Regions from separate parts of the Arthrobacter sp. MMS18-M83 genome, predicted to be linked through region 1. Evidence: riboswitches for the same ligand, from Rfam matches in the RefSeq annotation. Region 1 holds a riboswitch; the other holds the start of a gene.
What was found. Region 1 has a riboswitch for S-adenosylmethionine ahead of OW521_RS08910 (hypothetical protein). Riboswitches for the same ligand answer to the same signal wherever they lie in the genome.

Region 1 (3,228 bases):
AAGCAGAAGCTGGAGATGGCGGCGCCCCAAGCGGAGCCAATCGCTTCGTGCTCGTTCACGGTTTCTTCAACCTCGGGATGGAGCGAGAGGCTGGGATCGCAATCGCAGCTGTAGAGGCCCATGCGTTCGGCGGCGCGGTGTTCGGCGGCTTCGTGGGACATGCCCCGGGCCAGGTACACCAGGACGAGCTCATTGTGTTCGATGTCCAGGGACGGGGCTGCGGTCAGCGTCGCCTGGGTGGGGCGGGTGGCCTTGAGGAGCTCCAGTTGCGAGCGGACCGAGACATATTCGCCGGCACCCATGGACAGTGCGCCTGCCAACAGGCCGGCGATACCGCTGAAGAGGACCACGGTTGCGGGCACACCGGTGGCAGCCATGCCCATCACGAGGGAAAGGTTGCTGACCAGGCCGTCGTTGGCACCGAATACCGCGGCGCGGAAGGTGCCGGACAACCTGTTGCGGCCGCGCGTCGCCAGGCCGCGGACAACTTCCTCGTGAATCTGTTCGTCGGCCGCCATTGCCCGGGTTGCCGCTGGATCCTTCGCGTAAGGGGAGCGGCCTTCCGCTCTTTGCGCGAGGGCCAGGACGAACACCGAACCGAAATTCCGCGCCAAGAAGCCAAGCAGCTGGCTACGGATGGAGGCTGCTTTCGGCATGCCTGCGTGTTCGCCGAGGAGCTTGAGCCAGTGTGCCTCATGGCGGCCTTCGGCCTCTGCGAGGGCCAGAAGGATCTCGCGTTCCTCACCATCGCGGCGCTGCGCCAGTTCGCGGTACACGGCGGCCTCGGCACGTTCGTCGGCCAAGTACTGCCGCCAGCGCTTGAGGTCCGACGACGACGGGGGAGTCTTGGTGGCTGCTGCGTCTTGCGATGGACTGCCTGAGTCGAACGGACTGTCTGATTGCGGGGTTTTTGCGTGCGGGTGCACCGGGACTCCTGAGTTGCTGGGGCGGGCTTCATCGCCTCATTGCACGTCCACTTTATCGCCAATTTCCGCGGTTTTTCGGCTGGTAATCCTTACTCGATGTTTTAGGTATGCCTCAAAAACCGGGAGGCTCCCGCTAAGCCTTGACCACCGGAGGGGGCAGTGCTGGGATGGATGGACAGGGTCCACGAATTGGCGGGGTGGCGTGGTGACCGGCTGCCTGATCTGCCTTGGCGATGGGCTCAGCGGCACGTCGAACGGAGGTTGCACCATGGACAGCACCGAGACCCACGCCCGCCACCCCGACCGTCCCACGGTCGAGGCCGATCCCGCCTACGACTACAACGAGGACCTGGAGGTGGACGAGGACTGGGAAGAACAACCCGAGGTCCTCGACGACGACGAACGGCCGGTTCCGCTCGACGTCGACGAACACCGTGAGGTTGGAGAGATCGAATAGCCCCGGCAGCGTCGAATGGCCCCGACTCGCTGAATCTGGGTAGCTAAAACGCGCTCAGGATGAAGTGGCGTTCCACGCCGGCCCGGTGCCCGGTTGCGGCCACCGTCAGCGTGAGCTTCCGTGTGGCCGGGAACCAGCGGGCAGGCTGGACTGCTTGCGAGAGGGCTTGGGTGATGAGCCGCGGCTCGTGATGCCAAAAGCGTTCCAGCCGGCCGTCCACCACGAACGTGATGGAACCCTGGGAGAGGTCGACGCCGGGAATCACCCGGACGAACTCGTCAACCCGCCTGGCCCGGGACGCGGGCAGGGTGCTTGGCTGTGTGGTGTGGCTGGCTGCGGCGGTAGCGCCGGTTTCCAAAGGCATTGCCTTCTCCTGGTGGAGGTGCTCTTGCCCGCTCGGTTGTCTCTGGTCCGGGTCGGGCCGCTTCTTCATCCGAACCACCCGTGAACATGGGGTTGGCGTATGGCAAGTCGGAGCTTGGCGCCACATCTCTTGAAGCTCTTCCTACTGTACAGGCCGGCTCGCCCTGGTGCCTCTGTAGCAAGGACGCCAGGCGTGAAGCGCTCCGGACGAGGCAGCGGCGCCGCAGCCCCTCGAACGAGAAGGTGCGGCGCCGCCGTCGTGATTTATTCTGTGATGCTCAGTGGCTGGCTACCGGGTGGACCTCCAACGGGAGTTCCTCCGTGACCGCACCGGCAACGCGGCGGTCCCAGGCCTCGCGGACCTCGAGCTCCGTGGGAGGCGTGAGGAGGGAGACCACGACGTAGATGAGCAGCGACGCGCCGAGGCCCCAGTAGATGGGATCGTTTGCGTAGACGCCGTCTTCGCTGGGGATGATTCCCGTGGCGTAAGCGATGAGCAAGGCCAAGGTCAGGACCGAGCCGACGGCCATGGACCATGCCGCGGCGATGCCCGTGCCGCGCTTCCAGACCAAGCCACCCAGGATGGCGACCAGGAGGCCGCCCACCAGGATGTCGTAGGCGATGGTCAAGGCAACCACGACGTCTTGCGCCGCCATCGAGATCAACACCGCCACGATGCCCAGGCCAAGGACCCAGTACCGGTTGGCCTTGACGTCGTGCTCGGGGTTTTCGGTGTCGTCGGTGTTGATCGTCTTGCCGAACCAGCTGGCCACGAACGGGACAACGTCAGCGCGGGCCACCGGGGCTGCGGCAATGAGGGCACCGGAGGCGGTGGACATCATGGCGGCGACCGTTGCGGCCATGACCAGGCCCCCGATGCCGATCGGCAGGATGTGCGTTGCCACCTCGGCGTAGACGACGTCCTTGCCAAGCGCTTTGACGTCGATGCTAGGCAGGGCAACCCGTGCGGCCAGACCGATCAGGGCGCCGGCCACGCCGTAAAGGACGCAGTAGATGCCCGCGGTGGCGCCGCCCCAACGGGCCACCTTGGGGATCTTGGCGGTGAAGACGCGCTGCCAGATGTCCTGGCCGATCAGCAGGCCGAGCGTGTGGACCACGAAATACGTGATGATGGTCTGGGCTCCGATGCCGTCCAGCTGGAAGAAGCTGGCGTCAACCCGGGCACGAATGCCGTCGAGGCCGCCCGCGGCGTTGAGGACGAACGGGAGCATGAGGAAGAAGATCCCCACCGTCTTGATGATGAAACTGCACCTGGTCGGCGAGGGTGATGGACCACATGCCGCCGATGGTGGAGTAGACCAGGACGATTGCGCCGCCGACGGCGATGGCGAGCCAGCGCTCCCAGCCGAAGAGGACAACGAAGATGGTGGCGTAGGCGCCCGTGGACGTGGCACACAGCATGAGGGTGTAGGCCAGCATGACGATGCCGGAGGTCTGCGTGGCACGCTGGCCGTAGCGCAG
Region 2 (3,228 bases), 960 kb from region 1:
ACCATCTGGACCTCCGGAGCACCAACGCAGGCCGCCGTCACGGTGTACGAGCCGGCGGTCTCTACCTTGGTGCTCTTGCTGACTCCGCTGACCGCGCCGCCCACGGCGCCGGAGTCCTCCAGGATCACTGCCCCGGATGCTTGCCCGAGCAGGTGTCTAGCGATAACCAGGTTGTTGGCTTCAAGGGCGGCTGTGGCCTGATCCTTGGTGGGCACCGGGACCCGCGGCGGAGAAGTCCGCATGGGTGCGGCAGCCGGCCGCGGATCACCGGCGTCGGTATATTCACAGCCGGATATCCCGGCGGCGAGCAGCAGCCCCGCCAGCAATACCGCTACCGTTCTGGTTCCCCCATGACCCGACATGAATCCGAGTGTAGCGGGCAGGGTCATTTGGCTCGCTACACTCTATTGTGCCGCCATGGCCGCGGTAGTTAACTAGTTTCGTGAACCCTGCTGGGGGAGGGCGATCTGCCTCTAGGGCCAGCGGCACCCAGCCGGATAAAAACGTCTGATGCGCCGGTTCTGGGGCCGGCGCATCAGGCTTGGGTTGGCGAGGAAACGTTTCCGCCCATTCCACAAGTGGGCTTGAGTCCGTAGGGTGTCGTCATGAGCATTTACATCAGCCCCGACTCCGCTGCATGGTCGCTGACTGCCATGGCGACTGCCGCGTCAGCGGGATCAATCGACGATGCGAATGCCATGTCCAACTTGGTACAGGAAATCTACGAGACAGAAGGTTTCGAAGCCCTGTCAGGCGTGGTTTTTGCCTTAGCTCATCACAACAGCCTCTCGCTGCATGCCTTGGCCACGGCCACCGGGATATCCGTCCACGAGTTGCTCGAAATCCGAAAGCATCAAGGCACTACCTTCCATCATTCACCGTCGTATTTTGTGCAAGAGTCCAAACCATTGCCACGACGGATCCAAGCAAGCCTGGAACCGCTTCCGAGGGAAACCGAGGCCTAGCTCAGCCAGCCACGCTGGGTAAATGCGTGATCCTGCCACATATTTGCAGGGGCATTCGGGTCCCGCAAGGGCCGACGTCGAGCGCTGCTCTTCGCTCGGATCCGCTAGGCCGCCGCCCCGGTTACGGAACATGACGACGGCCGGTGGTGCGGGCCGCCGTCGTGGATGTTATTTTCTTCTTGAGTAATGAGCACCAGCGCGAAGCCCTGACTTGCTGGTCGGCAACCCTCTCTCCGGCGGGGTGCCTCAGGTGACTACTCGGCGTATCGACACTTTCGAACTGCAAGCGTGACTGAGGAGCACCAATGCCTGAACCCACCGAAGAAAAACTCTCCTACCGGCTCATCACGGGTCCCGACACCAAGGAATTCTGCGAGCGGATCTCCACCGCGCTCTCGGAAGGCTACGTGCTGCACGGCAGCCCGGCTGCCACCTTCAACGGCACGGACGTGATCGTGGCGCAGGCCATCGTCCTCCCCGCGGCGATCGCCAGCGCGGATGCGGCAGTCGCATCTGCAGTGGATGCACTCGACGAAGAGTTCGACGGCGAGGGCCACGCATGAGCTACGCAGGCGACCTGAGCCCGCACGACGCCTGGGCCAAACTGGAGCAGGGCGCCATCCTGGTGGACGTCCGCACCGAAGGCGAGTGGGCACACATCGGCATTCCAGACACCAAGGCCACCGAAAACGATCCCCTGTTCATCCAGTGGAACCTTGCCGGCGGGATCCCCAACACGCGTTTCATCGAAGAGCTGACGCAGCAGGCCCCGGAGGCTGATGGCACCGAGCTGGTTTTCCTCTGCCGTTCCGGCCAGCGTTCCATCGCCGCCGCCATCGCCGCAACACAGGCCGGCTACACCGCCTACAACGTGTTGGAGGGCTTTGAAGGCGAGCCTGACCGCTATGGCGAGCGAACCGTCAACGGCTGGAAAAACCGTGGACTTCCGACGAACCTGGGGAACATCTAAGTGACTTTCAATCCTGACGCCGCCGGCTGGAGCCCTGACACCCAGGCAGTCCGCGGTGGCCTTGACCGTACCAATTTCCAGGAGACTTCCGAGGCCGTTTTCCTCAATTCCGGCTTCGTCTACGAGTCCGCGGCAGCAGCCGAGCGCGCGTTCACCGGAGAGGACGAACGCTTCGTCTACTCCCGTTACGGCAACCCCTCCGTGGCCACCTTCCAGGAGCGCCTCCGCCTGCTCGAAGGCACCGAGGCGTGCTTCGCGACGGCGTCGGGCATGTCCGCTGTCTTCACCGCCCTCGGTGCGTTGCTGGCAGCCGGTGACCGGGTGGTTGCCGCGCGCTCACTGTTCGGTTCCTGCTTCGTCATCCTCAACGAGATCCTGCCGCGCTGGGGAGTCGAGACCGTCTTCGTCGACGGGCCGGACCTGGGCCAGTGGCGTGCCGCGTTGTCCGAGCCGACTACGGCAGTGTTCTTCGAGTCGCCGTCGAACCCCATGCAGGAAATCGTCGACATCGCCGCGGTGAGCGAACTGGCCCACGCGGCGGGCGCCACCGTCGTCGTCGACAATGTCTTTGCCACTCCCCTGCTGCAGCGCTGCGGCGATCTGGGCGCGGACGTGATCGTCTACTCGGGCACCAAGCACATCGACGGCCAAGGCCGGGTCCTGGGCGGAGCGATCATGGGCACCAAGGAGTTCATCGACGGTCCCGTCAAGCAGCTCATGCGACACACCGGGCCATCCCTCTCCGCGTTCAACGCCTGGGTCCTGACCAAGGGCCTCGAAACGATGGGGCTGCGCGTGAACCACTCCTCGGCGTCAGCGCTGCGGATCGCGGAATGGCTTGAGCAACAGCCGGCCATCAGCTGGGTCAAGTACCCGCTCTTGAAGTCGCACCCGCAGTACGAGCTCGCCGCGAAGCAAATGAAGGCCGGCGGCACGGTGCTCACCTTCGAACTGCTCGCCTCTGCGGGGCGCTCGGCGAAAGAGGCCGCCTTCGCGCTTTTGGACGGGCTCTCCGTCATCGACATCTCAAACAACCTGGGCGACTCCAAGTCCCTCATCACCCACCCCGCCACCACCACGCACCGTGCCATGGGTCCGGAAGGCCGCGCGGCCATCGGGCTGGCTGACGGTGTGGTACGGCTTTCGGTGGGACTGGAGGATGTGGACGACCTCATCCGGGACCTGGAACGGGCACTCAAGCAGGTCTAGCAGGTGCGGGTTAGCCCCGGCGTGGTTAGCCGGGCGCCTCGCGCCAGTCCTGGCGCACCCAGGTGAGGACAGGCTGCGGCTTCG

Region 2: another riboswitch for S-adenosylmethionine. It lies ahead of OW521_RS13535 (DUF1737 domain-containing protein); the one in region 1 lies ahead of OW521_RS08910 (hypothetical protein).

The regions. Positions count from the first base shown of each region.
Region 1 covers NZ_CP113343.1:1,894,916-1,898,143, reverse strand. Annotated here, with positions in the region: gene OW521_RS08920 (VIT1/CCC1 transporter family protein) at 1-926, opposite strand, end outside; gene OW521_RS08915 (hypothetical protein) at 1,195-1,383, shown strand; gene OW521_RS08910 (hypothetical protein) at 1,427-1,747, opposite strand; SAM riboswitch class IV at 1,763-1,882, opposite strand; partial or broken gene OW521_RS08905 (sodium:solute symporter family transporter) at 2,025-3,228, opposite strand, start outside.
Region 2 covers NZ_CP113343.1:2,857,190-2,860,417, reverse strand. Annotated here, with positions in the region: gene OW521_RS13545 (hypothetical protein) at 1-389, opposite strand, end outside; gene OW521_RS13540 (hypothetical protein) at 606-965, shown strand; SAM riboswitch class IV at 1,148-1,260, shown strand; gene OW521_RS13535 (DUF1737 domain-containing protein) at 1,271-1,528, shown strand; gene OW521_RS13530 (rhodanese-like domain-containing protein) at 1,525-1,935, shown strand; gene OW521_RS13525 (O-succinylhomoserine sulfhydrylase) at 1,936-3,144, shown strand; gene OW521_RS13520 (glutamate--cysteine ligase 2) at 3,170-3,228, opposite strand, start outside.